3 regions of the Methylocystis echinoides genome follow, and region 3 is predicted to be linked to each of the others. Evidence: predicted binding sites of a transcription regulator. Region 3 holds the regulator's gene; each other region holds the start of a gene.
What was found. The regulator PhoB, encoded in region 3, activates phosphate uptake and scavenging genes when phosphate is short. The targets are predictions, from matches to a motif close to TGTCATNNANCTGTCAT.

Region 1 (9,517 bases), 1.6 Mb from region 3:
CGGTGAAGAAGGACGCGCCCCAGTAGATCGCCGCCGCATAGCAGACGAGCCATTTCACATTGTCCACGATGGCGCGCATTTCCTGACGCGGGGTCACGGTCGACATGTCGCGCACGCGGGTCTTCCAGAGATAGCCGGCGAGCGCCAGGCCCGAGATGAGCTCCAGTGGAATCTCCGACCAGAGGATCGACATCCAATAGGTCTGGAACTCCGGCGCGAAGGAATCGAGGCCGGCGCGCCAGCCGTAGATCTGCTCGTAGATGCGCACGATCAGGTAGAAGCCGTTGAGCAGGGCGAGCCCGATCCACATGCCCCTGAGATCGACGATGGGTTTGTCGACCGCGACGGCGCCTGCCGCCGTATGTGCTGATACGCTCATTTTGTATCCCTTTCATTTTGACCGCGACGCCAGAACGTCGCCAGCCACGGCGAGGATAAAGAGCGCTGCGCGCTTGCAAGCCTGGCGGATTTGCCATTACTGTGGCAAAGTCAGACAATGGTATTGCCAATTTCCAGGCAATTTCTGCCACGAGGGCCGTCATGGATATCGCCATTCTGGGCTACGACGACTGCTTGGGCCTCGGCTTCATCGGCGCGGCGGACCTTCTGCTCCTCTCGCGCCGCATGTTGAAAAAGAAGGATGCGCCAGAGCCGTATCGGGTTGTGACGGTCAGCTATGACGGCGCGCCCATTCGCGACGGGTTCGGACGCAGCCATGCGGTCGACGCCTCCTTTGCGTCCCTCGACAACTGCGCCGCCGTGATCGTGCCGCCCTTCTTCTGCGACGGCGAGCACGTCATGCCGCCGACGCCGGCGATCAGCGCCGCCGCAGGGTGGCTCAGGCGCCAGCACGCGCTCGGCGCCATTCTGGCCGCGTCCTGCAACGGGGTTTTTCTCCTCGGCGAAGCGGGGCTTCTCGACGGGCGCCGCTGCACGACGACCTGGTGGCGGCACGACGAATTGAAGGCCCGCTATCCGCGCGCCGACGCCGCGCGGGGCGCGTCCCTGATCGAGGATGGGCGAGTCGTCACCGCCGGCGGGCCGATGTCATGGATCGACCTCTCCTTCAACGTCATCCGCGCGCTGTGCGGTCCCGAGGCGGCCAAGAAGGCGGCCGACTTCACCGTCGTCGACACCGTTCCGGCGACTCAAACGATCTATATCCCGCCGGGCTATCTGACTGCTTCCAACTCCTTCCTTTTGGAGGCGGAACATGTCGTGCGGGGCGCGGGCGACGGCGCGCTCACCTCGGCGCAGCTCGCGCGGGCGCTCGGCCTTTCCGAACGGACGTTGCACCGCAGATTGAAGGACGCGACGGGAGAAACCCCCAAGCATTTCATCGACCGCGTGCGCTTCGAGGCGGCGCGCATGCTGCTCGAAACCACGAACAGCTCGGTCAAGCAATTGGCCTCGGCCTCCGGCTATGCGGACGAGACGAGTTTCAGGCGGGCGTTTCGGCGCTATGCCGGCATGACGCCCGGCGCCTATCGCTCCTGGTCGCAAGCGCGGCGCGGCGTGAAGGCCTGAAGCCGACTGTCAGGCCAGCGCGTCGCGCAGCACGAGCGCCAGATGTCGGGCGGGGCGGCCGCCGCCGTGTTCGATCTGGTGGCGGCAAGAGAAGCCATTGGCGATCACCGGCGTGTCGGGCGCCGCCGCGCGGACGGCGGGCAACAGCGAGAGTTCCGCCATCTGCATGGAGGCGTCGTAATGCTCCGCCTCGAGTCCGAAACTGCCGGCCATGCCGCAGCAGCTCGACTCCACGACATCGAAGGAGAAGCCCGGAATCCAGCTCAAGACCCTGCGGGTCGCCTTCATCACGCCGAAGGCCTTCTGGTGGCAATGGCCGTGCACCAGCGCCTTGGGCAGGTTCAGAGGTTTCAGCGTGAGGCGCAGGCCCTTGTTCTGATGCTCGCGGGCGAGGAACTCCTCGAAAAGATAGAGCTGCTTACCGAGTTCGCCGACCTGCGGGCCAAGCCCGAGACTGTATAGTTCGTCGCGCAGCGATAAGAGGCACGAGGGCTCGAGCCCGATGATCGGCGTGCGGGCGGCGATGGCGTCCTGGAAGGCGGCGAGCACGCGCTTGGCCTCGCCGCGCGCCTTTTCCACCATGCCGGTCGTCAGATAGGTGCGCCCGCAGCAGAGCGGCCGGTCGGGCTCGGCGTCGGTCGGCGCGGGCTTGGCGATGCGCACGCTGTAGCCCGCGTGGAGCAGCACCTCCGTCGCCGCTTCGGCGACGTCGGGCTCGAAATGGTGGCAGAACGTGTCGACGAACAGGATGACCTCGCCGCGTGCTCCCGTTGCGCCAGTCGTCGGCGCGGTTGGCGCGAAGGGCTTCTTCGGCAGCTCGGGCAGGGGACGGCTGGCGGTGACGCCAAGCCATGTCTCCGCGAATTTGGCGAGAGGACGGAAGCGGTTGCGCAAGCGGATCGCGAGGCGCAACAGTTCACGATGGCGTCCCGTCAATTCCGGCACGCCGCCGAAAAGGCGCGTGCGCAGCGGGACGCCCCGGATCTCGTGGCGCTGGGCGAGATATTCGGTCTTGATCAGCGTCATGTCGACGGCGCTGGGGCATTCCTTCTTGCAGGCTTTGCAGGAGACGCAGAGATCCATCGCTTCATCGAGCCGCGGGTCGGCGAAAGCGCGCGCGTCGGCGCCGTCATTCAAGGCCGCCTTGAAGGCCGCGACCCGGGCCTCGGTCGAATGCGCGCGATCCCCGGTGATGCGATAGCTCGGGCACATCACGCCCTTGCCGGTTTTCTGACAATCGCGGCTGTGCATGCAGACCGCCACGGCCTTGGCGTAATTGCCGCCCGTCGCGGGGATGCCGGAATAAGCGTCGCCCACGCCGTAGGTGTCGTAAGCCGACCAATCGAGGAAGGTTTTCATGCGGGGTCCGGTCTCCGCCCGCGGCGAAGCAAAATCTGCGCCCTCTTATCCTTCCTCTTCGATCGCGATCTGAGCGATCTTGACCGCCCCGCCGTTGAAGCAAGCGGCCACGTAATGCCCGACGGCGACGGCGGCGACGCAGAGCAGCACAGAGGCAGCCACGTTGATCGCGGCCCGAATGACGGCGCCGCTGCGCAGGAAGTCCAGCGTCTGCAAGCTGAAGGAGGAGAAAGTGGTGAAGCCGCCGCAGAGCCCGATCATCACGAACAGGCGGAGATCCTCCGACACGGGGAAGCGTCCCTCCGAGAGGGTGAGCGTCCCGAAAAAGCCGATGACGAAGGAGCCTGTCACATTAACGAGGATCGTTCCGAGCGGCAGCGTCTCGCTGATCGGAAGCATCCACAGCGCCAGCGCGTAGCGCGCCAACGCGCCTACGGCGCCGCCGAGCATGATCAGGAGACAGGTGACAAGCGACATCCGCGCCTCGCAACGGAGATGGTGAAACCTCTTGCGCCCTCGCCCCGTTCGACCGGCGCGGCCGATCTGCGCCGATTTTCATCGCGGCGACGTCTGGCTCGCGCTAGAACCGCCTCTCCTATTCTCTGAGGCAGATTTTTCGCCTATGGACGAGCAATTGACCCAAGCCGTCGCCACGCTGGCGGTGGCGATGATCGTCGCCATTGCGGCGCGGCGCGTAAAGCTTCCCTATACGGTCGGCCTCGTGATCGTCGGCGCCGTCTTGACGTTGTCAAGGCCCGACTTCGGCCCGCATCTGACGCATGAGGTCATCTTCGATCTCATCTTGCCGCCGCTCCTCTTCGAGGCCGCCCTGTCGCTTTCCTGGCGGGAGCTCTTGCGCGACTCTCTGCCGCTGCTGACGCTCGCCGGTCTTGGCACCGTGATCTCGGCGGCTTTCGTCGCCTGGGCCAGCGTAGCGCTGCTGCATTGGCCCTTGCCGTCCGCCCTCGTCTTCGGCGCGCTGATTGCGGCGACCGATCCCGTGGCCATCATCGCCATGTTCAAGGACAATGGCGTGAAGGGGCGGCTGCGGCTCCTGGTCGAAAGCGAGAGTCTGCTCAACGACGGCGCCGCCGCCGTGCTGTTCGTGATGGCGCTGGCCTGGGCCGAGGGCCACGGCGCCGGCGAGGGGGCCGGAGATATTGCGCTGACCTTGGGGCGCATCGTGCTGGGCGGGGTCGCCGTCGGCGCGCTCACCGGGGGCGCCGCGATCCTCATCGCCATGGGCACCGCCGAGCATATGATCGAGGCGGCGCTCACGACCATCGCCGCCTTCGGTTCGTTCCTGATCGCCGAGCGCCTTCATGTCTCGGGCGTGCTCGCCACGGTGACGGCGGGGCTAATTATGGGCAATCTCGGCCTCTTGCGGGAGGACAATCGCAGCTATCTCTCCTACAAGGGGCGCGAATTCGTGCACGGCTTCTGGGAGTTCGCGGCCTTCCTGGCGAACTCCATGGTTTTTCTCATGATCGGCGTCGACGTCGCCTCAACTCCGTTCCTGAATTACGGAGCGCCGCTCATCTTTTCGGTGATCGCCATCGTGCTCGCCGCCCGCGCGCTGACCGTCTACCCGCTGAGCGCGCTGTTCCTGTTCTCGCGCTGGCGGATCAGCTTCCCCGAGCAGCATGTGCTGTGGTGGGGCGGATTGCGCGGGGCGCTTGGCCTCGCGCTCGCGCTGTCCCTTCCGGACACGCTGCCGCTGCGCGACATGATCGTCGTATCGACCTTTGCGGTCGTCGCCTTCTCCATCGTCGTGCAGGGCCTCACCATGCCGCTGCTGCTGCGCGCGCTGGGCTTCATGCCCGGCCCCGTTCAGTGACGGAAGAGAAAGAACCGTAAGATCGTCAGGGTCGACGCGACGCTTGCAACGCCGAGCAGCGCTCTCACGACCAAAAATGTGCGAGCGCCCTCCGCCGCCGCGCCGGCGTGTCTGTGGCCGGCGATCCTTCCCAGACGGGTCTCGAAGCGATCGGCGGAACCCCCCGGCGGGCGGCGACGCGGGCCAGGCGCATTGTTGAAGCCGGAGTGGAGCGAAAGGTTGAAACTCGGCATGGCTGTTTCCCGCTTTTGAACCGGAGCGGGGCCGCTCTGTCCCGGATGGGGACATTCGGACCGCTCTCGGTCACAGGCTTCAAGCCGCGTGCCGTCAGGCGATGATGTCGGGGGTAATCTGGTCTTCGAGGAAGACGATGCGGTCGCGCAGAACGAGTTTGCGCTTTTTCAGCCGCTGGATTTGCAGTTGGTCCGGCGCGCCGACGGCGATAAGCGCCTCGATCGCCGCCTCGAGATCGTGATGCTCCAGCCTCAGACGCTCCACTTCGGCGCGGATGGCGTCCTGATCGGCCTCGCTGGGATTGTCGTTCATGCCGCAACTACCGCCGAAGGCGTCCAGAATCAGTGTCTCGATTATCGCGCCGGGGCCCAGCCTGGTTCAAGCGGAAAACGCCTCAGCTCGAAGCAAAGCCATAGGCTTCGCGCATGTCTGCAATCTCCGTGAGCTTCCTCGTCAGCGCCGACCAGTCGTCCGCCTCGGCGATCGGGCTCCAGATCGCCTCGACCTCGTCGATGAGCATGGAGCAGGGCGCGGACCGGCGGAAATAGGGGTGATCCAGCCGCGCGTCGGCGGCGGTCTCATGCTCGGCGAAGGCGTCGCGCACGGGGACGAATTCCGGCGTCTCATAGAAGGCGGCGGAGGCGCTGGCCTTGGCGCGCCCGGCGCTGGCGAGGCCGCCGCGCCAGTCGAAGAAGGCCTGTTCGAAGGGGGCCCGGGTCGACATGAGAAAATCGGTGAAGGCCTTGGACAGGCGGGCGTCGGCCTCTTCCCCAGCCGAGACGAGGCCCAGGCGGCGGAGCAGGACGACGCGAAACGCCTTTTGGATTGCGACGGCGAAGCCGTCGAGCGTCCGTTGCGCCGCCTCCAGTCCCGTCAAATGCAGCAGGCATTCGGCGAGCCGCGCGAGGTTCCAGGCCAGCGCGCTCGGCTGGCGACCGAAGGCGTAGAGGCCGCTCTCGTCGAAATAGGCGGCGGTGAATTGCGGATCATAAGTGGGCGCGAAGCGCCAGGGGCCGTAATCGAAACTCTCGCCGGTGACGTTGATGTTGTCCGAATTGAGCACCCCGTGGACGAAGCCCGCCGCCATGTAGCCGGCGCCGAGCCGCGCCACGCGCTCGGCGACCTCCTCCAGAAAGGCGCGCGCCCGCTCCGGCGGCGGGAGGGGGGCGAGCGCGGGGAAGTAATGACGACAGACATACTCGAGCAGCCGGTCGATCGCCGCCTTGTCGTCATGGAAGGCAAGGCGCTGGAAGGTGCCGATGCGAATATGCGAATGCGACAGGCGCACCATCACGCTCGAGCGCGTGGGTGAGGGCTCGTCGCCGCGGAGCAGCGCCTCGCCCGTCTCGATCAGGCTGAAGGTCTTGGAGGTGTCGACGCCGAGCGCCTCCAGCATTTCCGTCGCCAAAATTTCGCGAACGCCACCCTTCAGGGTAAGCCGTCCGTCGCCGCGCCGCGACCAGGGAGTCTGGCCGCTGCCCTTGGTGCCGAGGTCCAGCAGCCGACCATCGGCGCAGTCGCGCAGCTGGGCGAAGAGAAAGCCGCGGCCGTCGCCGAGTTCCGGATTGTAAACGCGAAACTGGTGGCCGTGGTAGCGCAGGGCGAGCGGCTGGGGCAGACTGCCCGGCAGCGGCTCGAAGCGCCCGAAATGCGCAATCCATTCGGGGTCGGTCAGGCCGTCGAGGCCGACGCGCGCCGCCCAGCGCTGGTTTCGGTAGCGCAGCAGGGTCTTGGGGAATTGGGCGGCTTCAACCCGGTCGAAGAAGGGGTCGCCCAGGCTCTCGTGAAGAGTCTCTGGACAATAGGTCTCGGTGAGGGGCATGGGAGGGTCTCGTAGGGGCGTCGTGGCCCGCGAGCAAGGGGCGCGCCAAAAAATTAAGGCGGAGGGACCCCTCCGCCTATATCGAGATACCCTTATCCTGAGAGGCTGCGAGAGCGGGAACGCCCGCTAATGGCGCGTTTCGCTAATCTCCAGCTTGGCCAATTCGTCTTTGATCTGCAGCTTTTTTCGCTTCAATTCGATGATCTTCGCGTCGTCGGCGTTTGGATGCAGCTGCTCTTTTTCGATTTCCTTTTCGAGCGCCTCGTGGCGGCGTTGGAGTTCGACGATATGACCCTGTAAGGACATGCGGAACCTCCTCTTTAGCCCCCCTCCTGCGAGGGGCGGCACGGTCAAGCATGACACATCCGGAGCCGCCTGCAAGGCATGAATTGTCGCGGGCGTCACAAAACTTTCGCTGCGGCGCCACAGACGCTTAACAATTGGTGAGCCCGCCTTGGACGAGACGGGCTGGAAGCCGCTCTCGGGCGCCCCGTCGGCCGAATGATTTTTCATCACAAAGGCGCTTGCGCCCCGCCGCGTCCGCCACTATACACACGCCACCCGAACCGCCGCCGAGGCGGACCCCGGCAGGGGGCGCGTAGCTCAGCGGGAGAGCACTACGTTGACATCGTAGGGGTCACAGGTTCAATCCCTGTCGCGCCCACCATCAGCAATCAAAATGCACCGCCATCTGAACGCAAGCTCGCTCGTCGCGAGTCTGTTGCGCGCCATCGCGCCGCTGCGTCTGCGAGACACAAAAAACCCGGCGACGGGCGCCGGGTTAGTTTGGAGATAAGGAACCAGTTGCTGACGCTGGTCAAAAGCAGAACCGTCGAGCATCAGGATTGTTCCGCCCGGAGGCGAGAAAAACAGATCCCATCCGCTCACAGGCGACCGCCTCAGCGAGTCTCGCAGACGGTTACGGTTTTCATGCCAGTCTCGGCTTCCACGCGGCTCGGATAGCCGTGGGGGCCGACCACAACCATGCTTTCAGTCGTCGGCCTCCTTTCCACCACCGAGCACCGTTTCGTGCGTGGGTCCTGCACGACATACCATTCGTCGACCGGCTGGGCCGAGGCCGAAAAAGAGACCGCCAAAGCCGCCGTCGCGGCAATGATCATCAGACACTTACGGAACACGACCAATCCTCCCTGTTCCCCGATCGAAAAACCGCCCGGGGCGTTTCCCTGTTCCGGGGTCGAAGAGGAACGTTTTGGCGTCGATCGCCATAATCGAGATGGGGGTGACGTCGTTTCCCTACCGCGTGCATGGCGTTCTGAGCCGGGGCGTTGGCGTTTCTGTCAGCGGCGTCCAGTCGTCCCACTAGACCAAAAAGTTAGACCTTCGCGAGCGCGGCTCTATGTCGTTCTTGGCTCCAATTTGGAGAAAGGCCATGAACGCATTGCTGGAAATCGTAGAGTGGTGCCGCCAGGAGCGGCAGCGGGCGCGAAAGCTGATCGTCTCGCTGGAAACGGGGCGGTGCCGGCTCGGAGAGGACCGCGGCCATGGGTGGGCGGACGTCACCGCTGCGACGCTCTCCCGTTTGAAGCTCCATATGGAAGAGCTCGACGATATGCTGGAGCAGTATGAAGCCGAGCGCTCCCGCGGGTCGGGCTCGCAATCCTCGGACGAAAGACGCGTGAGCTGATCAGCGCGCCGGGAGGGGCGGGACCCGCTCCGGCGCCCCAGCGGCGGCCCTGGCGTAGCCGGCGATCGACGCGGCTGCGTTAGACAGCGGCTCCGCGCTGACCCGAACCGACCCGGAGTCCGGCCGGTCGATGTCCTGAATGAGCAGGATCACCGCGGCGACGAGGATCGTGACGAGATAGACCGGAAGCCGCCAGCGCTTCCGCTCCAGGCCGCTCGCATATCCCGTGAAGCCGATGGCGAGGGCGGCCATGCCGTAGAGCGCAACGATGATGACGTGCGGCACCCGGTGGCGGAAGGCGGTGAGCCGGCCTTCGTGGGCGTCGACCATGTCGTTGAGCGCCTGAATATAGAGCCCCGTCGGAACCATGGCGTTGTCCCTGGCCGCCGCGGCCCGGACAACGCGCCAAAGGCGCTCCTGCAGCTCATTCGATCGCGCTATCGCGGCCTCGGTGGGCGTCGACGCGACATTCGCGGCGTCGGATCGTATGGCGACATAGTCCCGCAGCAGGTCGAGACTCTCGGCGGCATAGGGGGAAGGCAGAAGCCGCGCGCGGAGGGCGGCCGTGCCGATGGCGTTGGCCTCCTTGAGCGTCGCCGCGCGCCGCTCGTCGAAGCGCGTGACGGCCATGGCGAAGGAGAAGCTCAGCATCAGCGCGAGAAGGCCCAGGATCGAGGCTTCGATCGTGGCGATGTTGGCTTCCCGCCGACTGCCCAGGGCAAGCCAGTGGCCGGTTTCAGAAGCAATCCCGAAGAGCGCGACGCTCAGCAAAAAGATGGCCCAAAGCGGCGCGTCTTCGAACATGTCTCTATGCCCCAACCTCTATGGCCGGAACTTTATCGCCGCGCAGCCAACGCCGCCATGGCCAGGCTACTCGACGCTCGTGAGGTCGAGAAACATGTGCACTTTTACAGCGATGTTGATGACGGCCAGCCCGAGGCCCATAAAGATCGCCACAAACACGGCCCAGAAACGCGGATCGGAATGCATAGGCGTTCTCCCCCACGCCGCAGGCGGAAGGATGCCCGCCCGATCAGCGCCAGACAAGGGGAATTTCGGCCCCCCAGGAGAGAGACGGCCGATCGGTCGC
Region 2 (9,517 bases), 1.5 Mb from region 3:
GAATGTCCTCGCAGAACTCGTTCTTCGAGGCCTCCGGCAGATAACCGGTGAAGTTCATGGTGTCCGGCCCGATGAACAGGCGGCAGCGCCCCTCGGCCGCACCGAGCCGGCCATGCGCCTGGGCCGGGACCGCCGAAAAACCGGCGACGGCGGCGAGCGCCGCGGCGATTGCCAAGCGCTTGAGGGGCCTCATGTAAAGCAACAAAGTTGAACCGTCGCCACTCATGCTGTCCTCCTGGTCTCCGTGTGACAAGGACACGCGACTCTCAGGATAAATTGGTTGAGCGCCGCCCGTCCGCGGAGCGCGCGACGCCATTTGGTCGATGTTAGCGTATTCCCCTCGTACAGCAAGGGTGCGACAATCGGTCATCTATGCGGCTTTGCAGCATGCCGCGCAGTCGCCGTGGCGGCTCCAGAGGGGCTGTGGGTCGGCCTCATCGAGCGACGCACGGGCGCCCGCCGCGAGGTCGAAACGCCCTTCGCAACTGCGAAAAGCCGCAAGCCGAAAGCGTGACCTCGGCGCGCCGCGGGCCGCCGACCCGCCGCAGGGACGTCTTTTTCCCGCCGTTAAGCAAGGCGCCACCTTAACAAGAGTTCATCCGCGCCCGCCTTGCCACCCAATTCGGGCCAAGCCATATTGCTGGAAGCCATAATGGTTGAGGCCACGAGCGAGGGCGAGTCCGCACGCGCGTAAGGCCTCGGAGATCGAGAGGATCGCTATGTCTCACTACGACCGCAACTCGAGCTTCGGCTACGGCCGCGGGGTCGCCCGGTCGACCACGGCCGAGATCGACGAGGGCCTGCGCGCTTACATGCTCGGCGTCTATAATTACATGACGCTCGGCCTCGCCGTGACGGGCCTTGTCGCGCTCGGCACCTTCATGCTGGCGAATCCGCAGTTCGTCGGCGGCAAGCTGGTGGCGCTGTCGCCCTTCGGGCAGATGCTCTACACTACGCCGCTGCGCTGGCTCGTCATCCTGTCGCCCCTCGCCTTCGTCTTCATGATCGGCGCGCGCGCCAACACCATGTCGGCGGCGACGGCGCGGAACCTGTTTCTCGCCTTTTCGGCGGTGATGGGCCTGTCGATGTCCTCGCTGTTGCTGGTGTTCACCGGCGCCTCGATCGCCCGCGTGTTCTTCATCACGGCGGCGGCCTTCGGGGGCCTGAGCCTCTACGGCTATATGACGAAGCGCGATCTGTCGGCTTTCGGCTCCTTCCTCGTGATGGGCGTCTGGGGTCTCGTCATCGCCGGCCTGGTCAATCTGTTCCTGCAGTCGAGCGGCCTCCAGTTCGCCCTCTCCATCCTGTCGGTTCTGATCTTCTCGGGCCTCACCGCCTGGGATACGCAGAACATCAAAGACATGTATTACGAGGGCGACGGCTACGAAGTTGCGCAGAAGAAGAGCGTCTTCGGCGCGCTTTCGCTCTATCTGGACTTCATCAACATGTTCCAGTCGCTGCTGTTCCTGTTCGGTCAGCGCAACGACTAAGGGCGCAACGACTAAGCGTCATCGTCGAAGCTTGGAAAAAGCCCCGCCCCGCGGGGCTTTTTTTGTCGCCTATTCGGCGCCGACGAGCCTCAGGCCGCGGTCGAGCGCGCGCAGGACGCGCGACAGATCATGACCGCGCCGCATGACGAGGCCGGAGGCGGCGACGACGGCATAGGCTCCCTGTTTGCGCGCGAGCTCGGGATCTTTCTCGACCCGGTAGAGCGGCGCCTCGCTGGAGCGCCGAAAAATCGAAAAAACCGCTTTGGCCGGCGTGAAATCCAGGGCGTAATCCCGCCATTCGCCGGCGGCGACCTTGGCGCCGTAGAGGTTGAACAAAAGGTTCAGCTCGCGGCGGTCGAAGGAGACCGGAGCGGCCACCCGGGCTTGTGACCTCGCTTGATCGCCCTGCCCTGCATGGCCCGAGCCGGCCACGACAACGAAGGCTGGGCGAGAACGACTCGGCTCCGTCGTCTCCGACTCCGCCATGAAGCATCTCCCGCTGTGTTCTGTCATGTTTGCGCGATGACGGCCTCAGGGCAAGCCCCCTTTGTCAGGAGAGCGTCACAATATGCCGCTTAGCGCGCATAAGCTTGGCTGTAACAATGAAAATTCACAATTCCGCCTGCATTGGGCCCCTTGCATGTCAAACGCCTTGGACAATATTTTCTCTCATTGCCGCGACAGGTCTGGACGCGCTTTTCCGGTTTTCGTCAGCCCCCCAGCCCCCCGGGATCGTGCGGTTCAGACCATAAAATGTCGTAGCGATGGACGGGTCGGCCGGGAGAAATCCCGAGCCGACCTTGTCTTTTGGGGGCTCTTGTATTTCGCCGGCGAATGACGAACTTGGAAAGCGCGGCTGCACGGCCGCTCCCATTCGCAATTTGATCGAAGGCTCCACGGGAGCCGATTCGCATTTTGGAGACCTCATGACGAACGACGCTGCCACCGAAGCGCCGCAAGCCGCCCAATTCGGCTTTGAAGCGGATGTCGCGCAGCTTCTGGAACTGATGACGCACTCCGTCTATTCGGAGCGCGAGGTGTTTTTGCGCGAGTTGATTTCGAACGCCGCGGACGCCTGCGAAAAGCTGCGCTATGAGTCGCTCTCGAACGAAAAGCTCGCCGCTGACGCCGGCGCGCCCCTCATCATCCTTACGCTCGACAAGGAGAAGCGGCGGCTGACGGTTGCCGATAATGGCGTCGGCATGTCCCGCGAGGAGCTCATCAGCGCCTTGGGCGCCATCGCCAATTCGGGCACCCGCGCCTTTCTCGAGAGGCTCGGCAAAGACGGGGCGGCGGAGGGTTCGTCGCTGATCGGTCGCTTTGGCGTCGGCTTCTATTCCGTGTTCATGGTCGCCGATCTCGTCGAGGTGGAGACGCGCCGGGCCGGCGAGAGCGAAGCCTGGCTGTGGTCCTCGCCGGGCAAGGGAACCTATTCGATCGCGCCGCTGCCGCTTTCGGACGCGCCGCAGGTCGGGTCGCGCGTCACGCTCCATCTCAACGCCGAGAGCGACGAATTTCTCGAGCCCTGGCGAATCGAAAGCGTCGTTCGCGAGCACTCGGGCGCCGTCTCGACTCCGATCGACCTCATCGAGGAGCCGGGCAAGGAGCCGCGGCGCATCGCCGATGGCGTGGCGCTCTGGACCAAGCCCAAGTCCGAGATCACGAACGAGCAATATACGGACTTCTACCGGCAGCTCGCCGGCGCCTTCGACGAGCCGGCGCTCGTCGCGCATTGGCGCGCGGAAGGGCGCATGGAATATACGGTGCTCGCCTTCGTGCCGGGCGCGCGGCCTTTCGACCTGTTCGAGCCGAGCCGCAAGAGCATGTCGAAGCTCTACGTGCGCCGCGTGCTGATCTCGCGTGACGTCGAACTCCTGCCGGCGTGGCTGCGATTCGTGCGGCTCGTCGTCGACAGCGCCGACATTCCGCTCAATGTCTCGCGCGAGATGGTGCAAAAAAGCCCCGTCCTCGCCGCGATCGGCAAGGCGGTCGCGACGCGACTGCTGCAGGACCTCGGCAAGCTCGCCGAGAACGAGCCCGAGAAATTCGCCTCCGTCTGGGAGAATTTCGGCGCGGTCATCAAGGAAGGCCTGCACGAGGACCCGAGCCGCCGCGACGGCATTTTCGAGATCGCGCGGTTTGCTTCGACCAAGGCTGAGGGCAAGACGCGCACGCTCAAGGACTATGTCGCTGATCTGCGCGAAAATCAGACGGCCATTTATTACATCACCGGCGACGACGCCAAGCGCCTCGCCACGAGCCCGCAGCTCGAAGGCTTCCGCGCAAGGAGCGTCGAAGTGCTGTTGCTCGACGACGCGGTCGACGCCTTCTGGGTGACGAGCGCGCTCGGTTTCGACGGCAAGCCGTTCAAATCGGTGACGCAGGGACAGGCGGACATTGATCTCATCCCGCTCGCCGAAGAGGCGAGGACGGACGAGGCGCCGCAGGCCGAAAACATCGGCGATCTGGTCGGGGCGCTCAAGGAGACGCTCACGGACGAGGTCGAGGACGTGCGCATCTCGACGCGCCTGACCGAAAGCGCCGCCTGTCTCGTCGCTTCCGAGAAGGGGCTCGACCGGCAACTGGCGCGGATTCTCGCGGAAAGCGGGCAGAAGTCCATGCTCGGCAAGCCCATACTGGAGATCAACGCCAAGCATCCGGCCGTCGCCGCGCTCGCCGCGAGCTTGCGCGAGACGGGCCGCGACGGCGCCGCGGACGGGATGCATCTGCTGTTCGATCTGGCGCGCGTCGCCGACGGCGAACCGCCGGTCGACCCGGCCGCCTTCGCCCGCCGCCTGAGCGCCCTCATCGCCAGGAGCGCGTAAGCGAAAGTGACCGCCGCCCCCGCAAAGGCCCAGACCCGCTCTCCTTCCCGCGCCGACGCGCTTGCGCGCGTCGCCGCCGCTCTCGTCGAGAGCGGGGTAGAGGCGGCGCAGGCGCAGGAGGAGTCACGGCTCCTGCTGCGCGCGGCCGCCGGATTGACGAGGCTCGAGCTGACGATGTCGCCGGATGCGCCGCTGACCGACGAGCAATCGCAACGGCTCTCCTCTTACGCAGCCCGCCGGGCGGCGCGGGAGCCGGTCTCGCGCATTTTGGGCGCGCGGGGGTTCTGGACGCTCGATCTCGCCGTCGCCCCCAATGTGCTCGATCCACGCCCGGACACGGAGACGCTGGTCGAGACGACGCTCGCGCTGATCGAGAATCGCGACGCGCCGTTCTCGATCTTGGATCTCGGCGCCGGCTCGGGCGCAATTCTCTGCGCGCTGCTCAGCGAAATGCCGGGCGCGTTCGGCGTCGCCGTCGACCTTTCGCCGGACGCCTGCGCCGCCACGCGCGCGAATCTGACGCGCTGCGGCTTGAATGCGCGGGCGCAGGTGGTGCGCGGCCGCTGGGGCGCTGCGCTGAACGGGCCCTTCGACGTCATTGTCTCGAACCCGCCCTATATTCGCGCCGGCGATCTCGCGACGCTCGACCCGGAGGTGCGCCTCCACGATCCCGCGCTCGCGCTCGATGGCGGCGCCGACGGTCTTGCCTGTTATCGCGACATTGTCGCCGACCTCGGGCGCCTGCTGGCCCCTGACGGCCTCGTCGCCTTCGAAGTCGGCTTCGATCAGGCGGCGAGCGTCGCCGCCCTGCTCGGCGCCTCGGGTTTCGCCGTCGCCCGCATCGCGCGGGACGCCGGCGGCCATCAGCGCGTCGTGGCGGCCAGGCCCGTGCAGCCGAGGTCGTGACATATTCGCTACAGTGCTCGGTTTTTCTCCGCATCAATGCGACGCCGCACTTGGCGCAGGGGGGTCAAGCCACTATAGTCTTTGTAAATACAGCTGACCGACATTCGAGATGAGGATCTCGATTATTTGCGGGTCCGCCTCGCAAGCGGAAACCCCGGCAAGGCCGGCAAGGGCTGGCGTGTAAGCTGCATGATCCCGGTGGATTAAGGCGACGGTGATTGTCGTCGCGCGCGTCCCTTGAAGATGCGCGACCGTTGAAATCCGCCGGCTGCATCGGACGATCGAGTCGAGGCGATGTCGAACGTCGACTGATGAGAATCGCGCAGCCAAAGACGGCAGATTTGAACGGGCGCGGCCAGGCGCCCTTGTAAGCAATCCGTCCGAGTGCGCGGCCGCGAATGGCCGCCGGCCGGGCGATTATCCTTCGGCGGGAAGGAGCGGCGCGTCGCGGACGCGGCCTTAGCGTCATTTGCGCCTGTAGCGCGCGAAGCTTTCGGGGGAGTGGATGAGACCAGGACAGAACAAGCGCATGCGGGGGCGCAGCGGCCGCAAGGGCCCGAACCCGCTCACCCGTTCTTATGAGTCGAATGGTCCTGACGTAAAGATTCGCGGCACGGCCCAGCACATCGCCGAGAAGTATCTGCAGCTCGCCCGCGACGCGCAGTCGTCCGGCGACACGATCATGGCGGAAAGCCTGCTTCAGCACGCCGAGCATTATTTCCGCCTCATCGCTGCGGCTCAGCAGGCGCAGCAGCAGGCGAACGGCTTCGGCCGCCCGCCGGTCGAGGCGGAGATCGAGGTGGAGGAGGACGACGATTTCGCCGCCCTGCCCGATCGCTTCGCGCCGCTCTCGGAGCGCTTGCCCCAGCCGGTCTATCAGCCGCAGCCCTATAATCAGCCGCAGCCTCAGCCGCATTTCGCGCAGCCGCAACCCCAGCCGCAGCCCTATGAGGAGCGGCCCATCGGCGAAATGCGCGGGGAGCGGCCCGAACGCATGGAGCGGCCGGAGCGCGGCGAACGCCCGCCGCGGCCGGAGCGGCCTCCCTTCCGTGAGCGCGGCGGCGAAGGCGAGCAGCAGCCGCGCCGCGGCTTCCGCGAGCGCCGCTTTCAGCGGCCGGAGACGAGCGACGAGCCGGCGCCGACATTGCCGTCCTTTATCACCGCCCCGCCCGCGCGCGGCGCGGCCGGCCCCGGCGAGACGGAGGCCGTCGACGTGGCCTTCGCTCCCGCCGAGCGCCCGCAGGCCCGCGAGCACGAGGGGGTGAATTTCCACCTGAGTTCGCGCCGTCGGCGCCGCCCGCGCCAGCAGGTCGAGGAAGCGGCCGGCGAGGTCCGGGAGGAGGCGCCGCAGGCGACCGAGCTTCCCTTCGAGCCGGATCGTTTCTGATAGATAAAATCGATGAGAGCCGCCCCTTGGGGCGGCTCTTTCGTTTCAGAGCAGCGTCAGCGCGTCGCCTTGGGCGATGCGGCCGCCGGTCTCGATTCGCGCGTAGACGCCGCAATCGATGTGGCCGAAGGTCTTGCGCAGCGTCTGCACCAGATCCATGTCGCGCCGGCCCGTGCCCGGCTCGACGCCCGTCGCGGCGCAGCGATCGGTCATCTTCAGGACGGCGAGGGTCACGCCGCCGATCTGCAGCCGGCGACCGGGCCACTCGGCTTCCGCCCAAGGCTCCGCCCCCTCGACGTAAAGATTGCCGCGAAAGCGCAGCGGATCGACCGGCGCGCCCTGCGCCGCTTCGATCGCGGCGACGCTCGACAGATTGATGAGCGAGACGAAGCCCGAGGCCGAATCGGTGAAGCGGAAGCCCTCGGGCGCTTCGAGGAGTTTGACCGGGCCGCGAATGTCCGCCCCGAGATAATCGGTCAGGAAAGCCTCGATCACGGCGCGGCCCTCGGGCCGCCGCAGATCGCCCCGCGCGACGTCGCGCCCATCCTGTTCGATGGTCAACACGCCGGAAGCCTCATCGTATCGAGTCGCAAGTCCGGCGAGCGCGCCTTGCCTCATGAGCATGAGAAACTTGATTTTGGGCTGATGCGCCGGCGCGGTCGGATCAAAGCCCGAGGGTCCGTTCTCCAGCGCGAACAGCCGGTCGCAGGGGAAGTAGCCGCCGGTCGGAAGATCGGCCGACGGGAGCGGCTCGGGCGAGAGGCCCTTAACGGGATAACGGTAGAGACGAGCGAGGCGCATGGCGGCTCCAAGGGCTGCGACAGCTGGCGCCTCATGGCCGGTAGCGGACGCTATTTGTCAAGCCGGCTAGCGTGTGGTTTGCCGATGCGCCATCCCGCCTGATCCATTTCAACGGTTAGCGGATTTTGGGGCCTTTAGTGAACCGTCTCCCGTCACCGCCTCGTGACCCCTGCTAGGGGCCCTGGCATAATGGCCCACCACTCCCTTTCTTCAGGCTCCGGTGCGGTGCGCAGCGGCGGGCTGGACGTTCGGCCCCCTCTCAGGGGATGTAAGTTCTGCATCTTTGACGACGGCCGCGCCTGCGGCTGTTGCCAATTTGTTCCGACTCAGCTAGTCATAGTAAATGGCAAGATGCACAGCACCAGTAGAAGGCCATCGCTCAGCGAGCGCTGCAGCGGCCTGCCCTGCATGCCGTGGCCGCTATGGCCGCTACAGCGGCTACGGGTCGTACTCGCCCCCTTCCTATTCTGCAACGGCGATCAGCGGGGGCGGCCGGAGCAGCGGCGGCGGATCCAGCGGCAGCGCAAAGCCGCGCTGGTCGCGACCCGGTTCGTCCGTGGTGTACACGGTTGCCGAGGTGCGAGCGCTCTCGCCGGTCCGCGAGGGAGTCGAGAAGCGAGCGTCCCTTGACCTTCGGGACATCTTTCTCTGCCATGCGTGGGACGACCGGCAGGGGCCCGCCAAGGAGCTGCACGATCTGCTTGAGTCGCTCGGGGTCAAGGTTTGGTTCAGCGAGAAGGACGTTGGCCTTGGTACCCCGTTGCTCCGCGCCATCGACAAGGGCTTGGCCAATTCGCGGATTGGGATCGTGCTGGTGACCCCTGCGCTGCTGCGCCGCCTCCCAACCGAAGGCATCGCCGACAAAGAACTTTCGGCGCTCCTCGCGGGTGAGCGGCTCGTTCCCATCGTGCATAACACTACGTATGAAGCTCTTCGCGAGGTCAGCCCTCTGCTGGCCTCGCGGAGCGGCCTGAGCACCGCAGAACAGCCGATGGCAGAAGTCGCGAGCAAGCTCGCCGAGCTAGTCACCCTCTAGCTCTATTGCCGGGGTGGCCGGCCCAACGACGCACAAGCTGGTGAATAATTCTTGATGCACCATGCAAATACCCTGGCACGGCGACCCGGTGATTGCCCCCGCGTCGGCGACTCGGACCCGCCCGCCGGGCAGCGGCTGAAGCGATTGCCGCGCAAGCCTGGGCCACGCCGCTTTGTCGCGGCCTTTTGTCCCAGCCACGCTCCGGCGCGCCGCCCTCTTTAACGCCATCGAAGCCTCCCCATATCGGACCCGAGGGCCGCCGCAAGGGGCCGAGATTCCATGACTGAGGCGCGCTGCTTTATTGGGCCCGCCTCAAGGTCGAGAGGGGAACCTATGAATTTCGAAAAATACACCGAACGCGCGCGCGGATTCGTGCAGAGCGCGCAATCCCTCGCCACCCGCGAGGGGCATCAGCAGTTCACGCCCGAGCATATTCTCAAGGTGCTGCTCGACGACGAGCAGGGCCTGTCGGCCGGTCTCATCGACCGCGCGGGCGGCAATTCGCGGGAGGCGTTGGCGAAGACCGAGGCCGCCCTCGCCAAGCTCCCCAAGGTCGCGGGCGCCGGCGCCGGGCAACTTTACCTCGCGCCCGCCACGGCCCGGCTGTTCGCCAACGCCGAACAGATCGCCCAGAAGGCCGGCGATTCTTACGTCACCGTCGAGCGGCTGCTGCTGGCGTTGGCGCTGGAGAAGGATTCCGACGCCGCCAAGATTTTGCGCGACGCCGGCGTGACGCCGCAGACGCTCAACGCGGCGATCGAAGATCTGCGCAAGGGCCGCACCGCCGATACGGCGTCCGCCGAAAATCAGTATGACGCGCTCAAGAAATACGCCCGCGACCTCACCGAAGCGGCGCGCGAGGGCAAGCTCGATCCGGTGATCGGCCGCGACGAAGAGATTCGCCGCACCGTGCAGGTGCTGTCCCGGCGCACGAAGAACAATCCCGTGCTGATCGGCGAACCCGGCGTCGGCAAGACGGCGATCGTCGAGGGGCTTGCGCTGCGCATCGTCAACGGCGACGTGCCGGAATCGCTCGAGGACAAGAAACTCCTCGCGCTCGACATGGGCGCGC
Region 3 (9,517 bases):
CTCGGAGCAGCGGCAGAACTCTTCGAGCGGCCGCTCGTTGAAGACCTTGACGCCGCGCTCGTGAAAGAGGCGGAACAGCAGCCGTTCGCCCGAGAGCGACGGGTCGACGAGTTCATGGTCTTCGAGCGTGCCGGCGAGCGCCTGTCCTTCGAGCCAGGCGTCGTCTTCCTCCTGGTCCGCTCCGGCGTCGCGATCGGGCGCGTCGCCGGGCGGCAGGTCCGGCCGGCGCGCGCCGGCGATGGGAAGATATTGCAAAAGCAGCCCGCCGGCGCGCCAGCTGCGCCCCTGCGGCGTGACGACTTCGCCGACGGCGAGGCGCACAAAGGAAGGAATCTGCTCCGACTGGCGGAAATAAGTATGCGCGGCCTCCGCGAGGCTCTCGCCTTCGAGCGGCACGACGCCCTGATAGCGGGCCGCGTCCTCCTCGCGCTCGATGGTCAAGGCGAGATGGCCGCGCCCGAGCAGGGCGGCGGGGGCGGGGTCGTCGATCTCGCCGAGACGCGCGACGTCGTAGCGGGCGAAGCCGCGCAGCTTCCCCGGCGCGTCATAATCCACGACGAGCATGTCGACGGGGCCGTCGCTGCGGGTCTGGAGCTGGAAGCGGCCGTGCGATTCGAGGATCGAACCGAGCAGCGCGGCCAGCGCCAGCGCCTCGCCGAGCAACCGCGCCACCTGCGGGGGGTAGTCATAGTGGCCGAGGATGGCGTCGACCGTCGGTCCAAGCCGCACCAGTCGTCCGCGCAGGTCGAGCGCCTCGACCGCGAAGGGCGTGACGCGATCGTCCCGCGCCTCGCCCGAAACCAGCCGGCTCGGCGCCTCCTGCATCAGGCGACGCCCGGCGCGAGGCACCAGGCCAGCACGCCTTTCTGGGCGTGCAGCCGGTTTTCGGCTTCGTCGAAGACGACGGACTGCGGGCCGTCCATCACCTCGTCGGTGACTTCCTCGCCGCGGTGGGCAGGCAGGCAATGCATGAAAATGGCGTCCTTGGCGGCGTCGCGCATGAGTTTGGCGTCCACCTGATATGGCGCAAGAACCTGGCGGCGGAAGTCCTCGTCGGCGTCGCCCATGGAGACCCAGCAATCGGTGATCACCGCCTGCGCGCCGTCGACGGCGGCGCGCGGGTCGCGCATCACGTTCAACGCCGCGCCTTCGGCCTTCGCCCAGTCGACGAGGCTTTGCGGGGGCGTGAATTCCGCCGGCGTCGCCACATTGATCGTGAATCCGAAACGGGCGGCCGCGTGCACCCAGCTCGCCAGCACATTGTTGGAGTCGCCGACCCAGGCCACGGTGCGGCCGTCGATCGGTCCCAGATGCTCCTCGAAGGTGAGCAGGTCCGCCATGATCTGGCAGGGGTGGGAGCGCTTGGTCAGGCCGTTGATGACCGGAATGGCGGCGTGGCGCGCGAGCTCGGTCAGATCCTCATGCGACAGGATGCGGATCATGACGGCGTCGGCGAAACGCGACAGCACGCGCGCCGTGTCGGCGATGCTCTCGCCGCGGCCGAGCTGCATCTCGCCGCCCGTCAGCATGATCGACTCGCCGCCGAGATCGCGCATGGCGATGTCGAAGGAGACGCGCGTGCGCGTCGACGGCTTGTCGAAGATCATCGCCAGATATTTGCCGGCGAGCGGGCGCTCCGCCGGCGGCGCGCCCTTGACGCGCTTCGCCTTCAGCGACTTGGCGAGATCGAGGATATGGCGCAGATCGTCGCGGGTGAAATCGCAAATATCGAGAAAATGACGCGGCCGCGTCAGCGTGTGCGCGGTCATCACGCCGCTCCCAACTGCTTGGCCGGCGTCGCCAGACGCACGCAGGCGCGCTCGAGGCGCGCCGCGGCCTCGACGATATGCGTCTCGTCGATGATGAGCGGCGGCAACAGCCGCACGACATTGTCGCCGGCAAGAACGGTCAGCAGCCCTTCGGCCCGCGCGGCGGCGGCGAAATCGCCATTGGGCCCGCGCGTCTTCACGCCGAACATCAGCCCCTCGCCGCGCACCGTCTCGATGATCGCCGGATAGCGGTCGTTGAGCTCGGCGAGCCGCTGGCGCAGGAGCGCGCCGAGGCGCGCGACGCGCGGCAGAAAGCCTTCGGCCAGCACCACGTCGAGAACCGCGCCGCCGACGGCGGCCGCCAGCGGATTGCCGCCGAAGGTCGAGCCGTGCGCGCCGAGCGTCATGCCCTTGGCGGCTTCGCGCGTCGCGAGACAGGCGCCGATCGGAAAGCCGCCGCCGAGGCCCTTGGCGAGCGCCACGATGTCCGGCGCTACGCCGGCGTGTTCGCAGGCGAGGAATTTGCCGGTGCGGCCGACGCCGCACTGCACCTCGTCGAGAACCAGCAGCAGGCCGCGCGCGTCGCAGAGGGCGCGCAGTTTTTTCAGGAATTCGGCGGGAAAGACCCGCAGCCCGCCCTCGCCCTGGACGGGTTCGAGCAAAACGCCGGCGGTTTCGTCCGAAATCGCGGATTCGAGCGCGTCGAAGTCCGCGAAGGGAATTTGATCGAAGCCGTCGACCGGCGGGCCGAAACCCTCGAGATATTTGGGATTGCCGCCGGCGGCGATGGTCGCCAGCGTCCGGCCGTGAAAGGCCCCTTCGAAAGTAATCAGCCGATAGCGCTCAGGCGCGCCATTGGCGGCGTGATATTTTCGCGCCGTCTTGATGGCGCACTCCACGGCTTCGGCGCCGGAATTGGCGAAGAAAACCACATCGGCGAAGGTGGCGTCGACGAGGCGCTGCGCCAGCCGCTCGGCCTGCGGGATGCGGTAGAGGTTCGAGACATGCCAGGGCTTCTCGGCCGCCGCCTTCAGCGTCGCGACCAGATGCGGATGCTCATGGCCGAGCGACAGGACCGCGACGCCGGAAGCGAAATCCAGGTAACGGTCGCCGTTCTCAGCGAAGAGCCATGGGCCTTCGCCCCCCGTGAAGGCGATATCGGCCCGCGCATAGGTCGGATAGAGCGCAGAAGTCAACGTCAAGCTCCAAGCCCTCGGGAGCGGCCCGCGGCCGGACCCCAAAAACAAAGCGCCGCCCTTTTTGAGGGCGGCAATCCGAGACTTTGATTTTATGCGCGCGGGCGGCTTCGGTCAAATCCTGCCGCAGGGGCGAGGCCTTGCCTGGGCCGGAGACTTTACAGTCGATTTTCCTCGAAAAAAGCGCGCAAGTGAGTCGCCTGGGCCACACCGGCGCGCGAAAGCGCATGAAAGCCTGTTGAGAACGCCCCCTTCTGCTTGCCAGCGACTCGGACCCGTGATTCAAAAGGATGGTCAGTTTTCGCCGTTGCGGACGCGTTTTTCAAAGCCGCAGGGCGCTTCTCGAGTCTCGATGCGCGTCTCATCGCCGCCGGAGATCCCGGCGCAGCGACGGATGGTGGATTCCGTCGGCGGCGCGTTCGAATCGACCGCTTGGAGGTCAAATTATGTCTTGGACCGAGGAAAGAGTCGATCTGTTGCGCAAGCTTTGGAGCGACGGCCTCAGCGCGAGCCAGGTGGCCGCCGAGCTGGGCCCCGGCATCACGCGCAACGCGGTCATTGGCAAGATTCACCGCCTCGGCCTCGCCGAACGCGCCAAGACAGCGGCCGCGCAGCGCCCGCGCGCGGCGAAGGGGACGGCCCGCCAGCCGGCGACCGCCCCGGTCGTCGCCGCGCCGCGCGCCGGGGGCCACGCGGTCCATGGCAATGTCGCCCTGGCCTTTGCGCCGCAGGCCATGGTCGTCGCCCGCGTCGCGCCGGAGGCCGAGGAGGTCGTCATTCCCATGTCGGAGCGCGTCACGCTGATGGAGTTGCGCGAATCCATGTGCCGCTGGCCGATGGGCGATCCGACGACGCCGGATTTCCGCTTCTGCGGGGCGAAGTCGCCGATCGGCGCCGGCCCCTATTGCGCCCATCATGCGCGCGTCGCCTATCAGCCGGCGCAGGATCGCCGCCGCGCCCGCGATCTCAAGGCCCCGCGCTTCGCGTAATCCTTCCCGAGTTCGGCGGTCCGGCCTTCACTCGCGGCCGAAGGTCTCGTCGAAGGAATAGCCCGAACCGCGCACGGTGCGGATCGGATCCTTCTCCCGCCCGCGGATGAGCGCCTTGCGCAGGCGCCCGACATGGACGTCGACCGTGCGCTCGTCGATTTCAGCCGACATGCCCCAGACGCTGTCGAGCAACTGCGCCCGCGTGAACACGCGGCCGGGCTTCTCCATCAGATATTCCAGCAGGCGGAACTCGGTCGGGCCGAGATGGATCTCGCGGCCCGAGCGGCGCACCCGACGCGTTTCGCGGTCGAGGTCGATGTCCCCCGCCGTCAGCCGCGAGGCGACGCGCTCCGGCCGGGCGCGTCGCAACAGCGCGCGCACGCGGGCCATCAGTTCGGGCGTCGAGAAGGGCTTCACGACATAGTCGTCCGCGCCGACCGACAGGCCCCGCACGCGTTCGCCCTCTTCGCCGCGCGCGGTCAGCATGATGATCGGCATGTCGCGGGCGACGTCGCGGGCGCGCAGCCGCCGGCAGATTTCGAGACCCGAGACGCCGGGCAGCATCCAGTCGAGCAGCAGAAGGTCGGGCGGCGATTCCGCAATGCGCAGTTCCGCCTCGTCGCCATTGTCGACATGCTCGACCTGATAGCCTTCAGCTTCGAGATTATAGACGAGCAGCGTGGCGAGCGGGACCTCGTCCTCGACAACGAGAATGCGCGGCGGGCGATCGGCCCGGCCTTCGCGGGGAAGGGTTTGAATAATGGTTTCGTTCATTGCGCGACGTCTTGTTCCGATCCGCGGAGGCCGATGCGGGATTTCGGCCGCTCCATCGGCAGGCTTTCGCCGGTGGCGAGATAGACGACCGTCTCCGAAATATTGGTCGTGTGGTCGCCGATGCGTTCGAGGTTCTTCGAGCAGAAGAGGAGATGCGTGCAAAAGGAGATGTTGCGCGGGTCCTCCATCATGAAGGTCAAGAGGTCGCGGAACACGCTGTCTTCCAGCGCGTCGAGATCGGCGTCGTTCTCCCACACCGCGCGGGCGCGCTCCACGTCGCGCAGCGCATAGGCGTCGAGCGCGTCCTTGAGCTGCGTCGCCGCGACCTCGTGCATCGACCGCAAGCCGACAATGGCGCGCGGCAGCCGCGCTTCGGTGGCGATCTTCAGCGTGCGCTTGGCGATGTTCTTCGCGAGATCGCCGATCCGCTCGATGTCGCCGGAAATGCGGATCGCGGCGATGCATTCGCGCAGATCGACCGCCAGAGGCTGGCGCCGCGCGATCGTCAGCACGGCGTTCTCTTCGATCTCGCGCTGGAGAATGTCGAGGCGCGCGTCGCTCGCGACGACGCGCTGGGCCAGGTCGACGTCGAGCATCGACAAAGCGTCCATGGCCTCCGCCAGCATCTTCTCGGCGACGCCGCCCATCTCGGAAATACGGCGGCCCAGCGCCTCGAGATCGCGGTCGTAGGACTTGACGATATGTTCGCTCATGCGATGTCCTTCCTCACCCGAAGCGGCCGGTGATGTAATCCTGGGTGCGCTTTTCGCGCGGCTTGTTGAAGACCTCGTCGGTGTCGCCGAATTCGACGAGCTCGCCGAGATACATGAAGGCCGTATAGTCGGAGACGCGCACGGCCTGCTGCATGTTGTGGGTGACGATGGCGATCGTATAGTCGTTGGCGAGCTCCTCGATGAGCTCCTCCACTTTGGCCGTGGAGATCGGGTCGAGGGCGGAGCAGGGCTCGTCGAAGAGGATCACCTCCGGCTGCACGGCGACGCTGCGCGCGATGCACAGGCGCTGCTGCTGGCCGCCCGAAAGCCCGAGCCCGCTCGTGTGCAGCTTGTCCTTCACCTCGTCCCAGAGCGCCGCGCCGCGCAAGGCTTCCTCGACGCGCTGGTCCATGTCGGCGCGCGACAATTTCTCGTAAAGGCGAACGCCGAAGGCGATGTTCTCATAGATCGACATCGGGAAGGGCGTCGGCTTCTGGAAGATCATGCCGACGCGCGCGCGCAGCGCATTGATGTCGATCGCCGGATCGAGAATATTCTCGCCGTCGAGCAGCACCTCGCCCTCGGCGCGTTGGCCGGGGTAGAGGTCGTACATGCGGTTTAAGACCCGCAGCAGCGTCGACTTTCCGCAGCCAGAGGGACCGATGAAGGCCGTGACCTTATGCGTCTGCAGCGGCAGCGAAATGGATTTCAGCGCCTTTGACGCGCCGTAAAAGAAATCCAGGCCCTGGACCGAAATCTTGGCGGCGTGTTCTTTGACCTGTGCGGGGGCGTTCATCACGATTTTCTCCGACCGGCGCTGAGCGCGCGGGCTGTGATCGAGAGAGCGAGGACGGCGGCGGTGATCAGCAGCGCGCCGGTCCAGGCGAGCTGCTGCCAGTCTTTGTAGGGCGACAAAGCGAACTGGAAGATGACGACCGGGAGGCTCGCCATCGGCGCCAGGAGATCGCTGCTCCAGAACTGATTGTTGAGCGCGGTGAAGAGCAGCGGCGCGGTTTCGCCGGAGACGCGCGCCACCGCGAGCAGCACGCCCGTCACCAAGCCCGCCTTGGCGGCGCGATAGGCGACATGCGCGACGACATGGGAGCGTGGCGCGCCGAGCGCGGCGGCCGCCTCGCGCATCGATCCCGGCACCAGCAGCAGCATGTCCTCGGTGGTGCGCAACACGACGGGGATGACGAGCAGGGAGAGCGCGACGGCCCCGGAGACGCCCGAGAAGTGCCCCATGGGATGCACGAGGACTTCATAGACGAAGAGGCCGATCACGATCGACGGCGCGCTGAGCAGAATGTCGTTGATGAACCGCACGACCATCGCGAGCTTGGTGTAACGGCCATATTCCGCCATATAGGTGCCGGCGAGCATGCCGAGCGGCGTGCCGATCGCAACGCCGATTGCGGTCATGACCAGCGATCCAGCGATGGCGTTCAACAGGCCGCCCTTGCTGCCCGGCGGCGGCGTCATTTCGGTGAAGACCGCAAGCGACAGCCCGCGCAGGCCTTCATAAAGCAGCGACGCGAGGATGAGGAAAAGCCAGGCGATGCCAAAAAGAGCGGCCGCCCAGGCAAGGCTGGTCGCCAGCGAATTCCGCTTGCGGCGCGTGGCGTAAAGCGACATGGCGCTGCTCCTTAAGCCGCTTTGCGTTCGAGGCGCATCAGCATGTAACGCGCGATCGCCAGCACGACGAAGGTCAGAAGGAATAGGATGAGGCCGAGCGCGATGAGCGACGACGTGTAGACGTCGCCGACGGCTTCGGTGAATTCATTGGCGATGGTCGCCGATATGGTCGTGCCGGGGGCGAGCAGCGACGGCGACACCTTGTGGGCGTTGCCGATGACGAAGGTGACCGCCATGGTTTCGCCGAGCGCGCGCCCGAGCGCCAGCATCACCCCGCCGATGACGCCGACGCGCGTGTAGGGGATGACGACATAGCGCATCATTTCCCAGGTCGTGCAGCCGATGCCGGCGGCCGCCTCCTTGAGAACGGGCGGCACGGTTTCGAAGACGTCGCGTGAGATCGACGCGATGAAGGGCAGCACCATGATCGCCAGGATGAAGCCCGCCGTCAGCATGCCGATACCATAGGGAGGGCCGGCGAAAAGCGAGGAGAGCACCGGCACGTCGCTGAAAAGCGAGATCAGGCCGGGCTGCACATAGGTCTGAACGAAAGGCGCGAAGACGAAGAGGCCCCAGATGCCGTAAATGATCGACGGAATGCCCGCGAGAAGCTCGATCGCGATGCCGATCGGGCGCCGTAGCCGGTGGGGGCATAATTCGGTCAGGAAGGTCGCGATCCCCAGTCCGACCGGCACGGCGATCAGCATGGCGACGCCCGACGTGACGAGCGTGCCGTAGATCGCCGGCAGCGCGCCGAATTTCTCGGTGACGGGGTTCCACGACTGGGAGATCAGGAAGCCTGGCCCGAAGGCCTGCAGGGCTGGCAGCGAGCCAAGGACCAGCGACAGGATCACGCCGCCCAGAATGACGAGCACGATGACCGCCGCCGCGCGGGTCACTTGAAAGAAGATGCGGTCGAGGAGCGCGATGCCGGCAAGGGCCTTGGCGCGGTCGGTGACCGCGGGCCGGGCGACAGCGCTCTCCAATGCGACATCCGACATGTTGTCCACTCCACTCGAGCCGCGCGAGACGGGTTCGGTCATGGTCTTTGCAACTCCCGACGCCGGCTCCCTTGAACGCAGCCGGCGTCTGTCATCTTTCAGGCGGCCTCCGTTTTGAACCGCCTGCGCGCCGACCGCAACGCGGCCTGCGCTCGGCTCAATGCGCCGCGAGCGCCTTGCCGTCCGCGCCCTTGACCTCGCCCCAGCTCTTTTTGATGAGCTCGACGACGGTCTTGGGCATGGGGATGTAATCGAGCTCCTCCGCGGCCTTTCCGCCATTGGCGAAAGCCCAGCCGAAGAACTTCAAGGCTTCGGCGGCCGCCGCCTCGTCCTTCGAGTCCTTGGGCAGCAGGATGAACGTCGCAGCCGAAATCGGCCAGGACTTCGCGCCCGGCTCATTGGTGATGATCTGATAGAAGCCCGGCGACTTCGCCCAGTCGGCGCTCGCGGCGGCGGACTGGAAGCTCTCCAGGCCCGGCGCGACGACCTTGCCGGCGGCGTTGATCATCTTCGTGTAGGTCAGCTTGTTCTGCTTGGCGTAGGCGTATTCGACATAGCCGATCGCGCCTTTGGTGTTGGAGACGTTGTTGGCGACGCCCTCATTGCCCTTGGCGCCGATGCCGGCCGGCCATTCGACCGCCGAATTCTCGCCGACCTTGGTCTTCCAGTCGTCGGAGACCTTGGAAAGATAATTCGTAAAGTTGAAGGTCGTGCCGGAGCCGTCCGAACGATGCACGACGACGATCGGCGTCGCCGAGAGCTTGGCTTTGGCGTTGAGCTTCTTGATCGCCGCGTCGTCCCAGCTCGTAATCTCGCCGAGGAAAATCTTCGCGAGGGTCGGCCCGTCGAGCACGAGCTCGCCCGGCGCGACGCCGTCGAGATTGACGACCGGCACGATGCCGCCGATGACCTGCGGCCACTGGATGAGATTGGCGGCCTGGAGATCCTCGGCCTTGAGGGGCTGGTCCGAGGCGCCGAACGTCACGGTGCGGGCCTTGATCTGCTTGATGCCGCCGCCAGAGCCGATCGACTGATAATTCAGACCGTTTCCGGTCTCCTTCTTATAGGTTTCCGCCCATTTGGCGTAGATGGGATAGGGGAAGGTCGCGCCCGCGCCGGAAATGTCCAGCGCCAGAGCCGCGCCCGTCATGGCGGCGAACGCCGTCGCCGCGATGGCGGCGCGCGTGAAAATCCTGGAGATCATTCGAGATCGCTTTCAAGCTCGAGAAAACTCGGGCGCCCCTTCGCGCCCATCACGGCCGAGGTTCTAGCGGGCGGCCAAGAGGGTTTTGTGACAGTTATCTAACAGGAATATGACAAAAAATTAGTTTTTGAATCAATCGTTTATGTCGAGTTCGCGGGCGTTCCCTCGATCGCCGGCAGGGTCACGCGGAACAGCGCGCCGGCTTCCGGCGCGGAGTCGATCCCGAGACGGCCGCG

Region 1: the regulator PhoB is predicted to act here: its motif matches at 7,179-7,195, upstream of RVU70_RS14720 (DUF465 domain-containing protein).
Region 2: the regulator PhoB is predicted to act here: its motif matches at 2,039-2,055, upstream of RVU70_RS14045 (DUF2794 domain-containing protein).

The regions. Positions count from the first base shown of each region.
Region 1 is NZ_CP156084.1:2,990,888-3,000,404, forward strand. It holds gene amoC (bacterial ammonia monooxygenase, subunit AmoC) at 1-379, opposite strand, end outside; gene RVU70_RS14685 (helix-turn-helix domain-containing protein) at 541-1,527, shown strand; gene RVU70_RS14690 (4Fe-4S dicluster domain-containing protein) at 1,537-2,886, opposite strand; gene crcB (fluoride efflux transporter CrcB) at 2,932-3,363, opposite strand; gene RVU70_RS14700 (sodium:proton antiporter) at 3,521-4,723, shown strand; gene RVU70_RS14705 (hypothetical protein) at 4,717-4,956, opposite strand; gene RVU70_RS14710 (DUF465 domain-containing protein) at 5,051-5,269, opposite strand; gene RVU70_RS14715 (protein adenylyltransferase SelO) at 5,352-6,779, opposite strand; gene RVU70_RS14720 (DUF465 domain-containing protein) at 6,906-7,085, opposite strand; tRNA gene RVU70_RS14725 (tRNA-Val) at 7,372-7,446, shown strand; gene RVU70_RS14730 (hypothetical protein) at 7,425-7,667, opposite strand; gene RVU70_RS14735 (hypothetical protein) at 7,679-7,918, opposite strand; gene RVU70_RS14740 (hypothetical protein) at 8,173-8,427, shown strand; gene RVU70_RS14745 (hypothetical protein) at 8,428-9,231, opposite strand.
Region 2 is NZ_CP156084.1:2,856,750-2,866,266, reverse strand. It holds gene RVU70_RS14055 (hypothetical protein) at 1-226, opposite strand, end outside; gene RVU70_RS14050 (Bax inhibitor-1/YccA family protein) at 720-1,490, shown strand; gene RVU70_RS14045 (DUF2794 domain-containing protein) at 1,560-1,976, opposite strand; gene htpG (molecular chaperone HtpG) at 2,417-4,315, shown strand; gene prmC (peptide chain release factor N(5)-glutamine methyltransferase) at 4,322-5,221, shown strand; gene RVU70_RS14030 (DUF4167 domain-containing protein) at 5,727-6,608, shown strand; gene RVU70_RS14025 (MOSC domain-containing protein) at 6,654-7,409, opposite strand; gene RVU70_RS14020 (toll/interleukin-1 receptor domain-containing protein) at 7,753-8,445, shown strand; gene clpB (ATP-dependent chaperone ClpB) at 8,779-9,517, shown strand, end outside.
Region 3 is NZ_CP156084.1:1,397,136-1,406,652, reverse strand. It holds gene RVU70_RS06825 (Hsp33 family molecular chaperone) at 1-825, opposite strand, end outside; gene argF (ornithine carbamoyltransferase) at 825-1,769, opposite strand; gene RVU70_RS06815 (aspartate aminotransferase family protein) at 1,769-2,965, opposite strand; gene RVU70_RS06810 (GcrA family cell cycle regulator) at 3,412-3,954, shown strand; gene phoB (phosphate regulon transcriptional regulator PhoB) at 3,982-4,728, opposite strand; gene phoU (phosphate signaling complex protein PhoU) at 4,725-5,441, opposite strand; gene pstB (phosphate ABC transporter ATP-binding protein PstB) at 5,455-6,237, opposite strand; gene pstA (phosphate ABC transporter permease PstA) at 6,237-7,076, opposite strand; gene pstC (phosphate ABC transporter permease subunit PstC) at 7,088-8,077, opposite strand; gene pstS (phosphate ABC transporter substrate-binding protein PstS) at 8,235-9,281, opposite strand; gene RVU70_RS06775 (ATP-binding protein) at 9,422-9,517, opposite strand, start outside.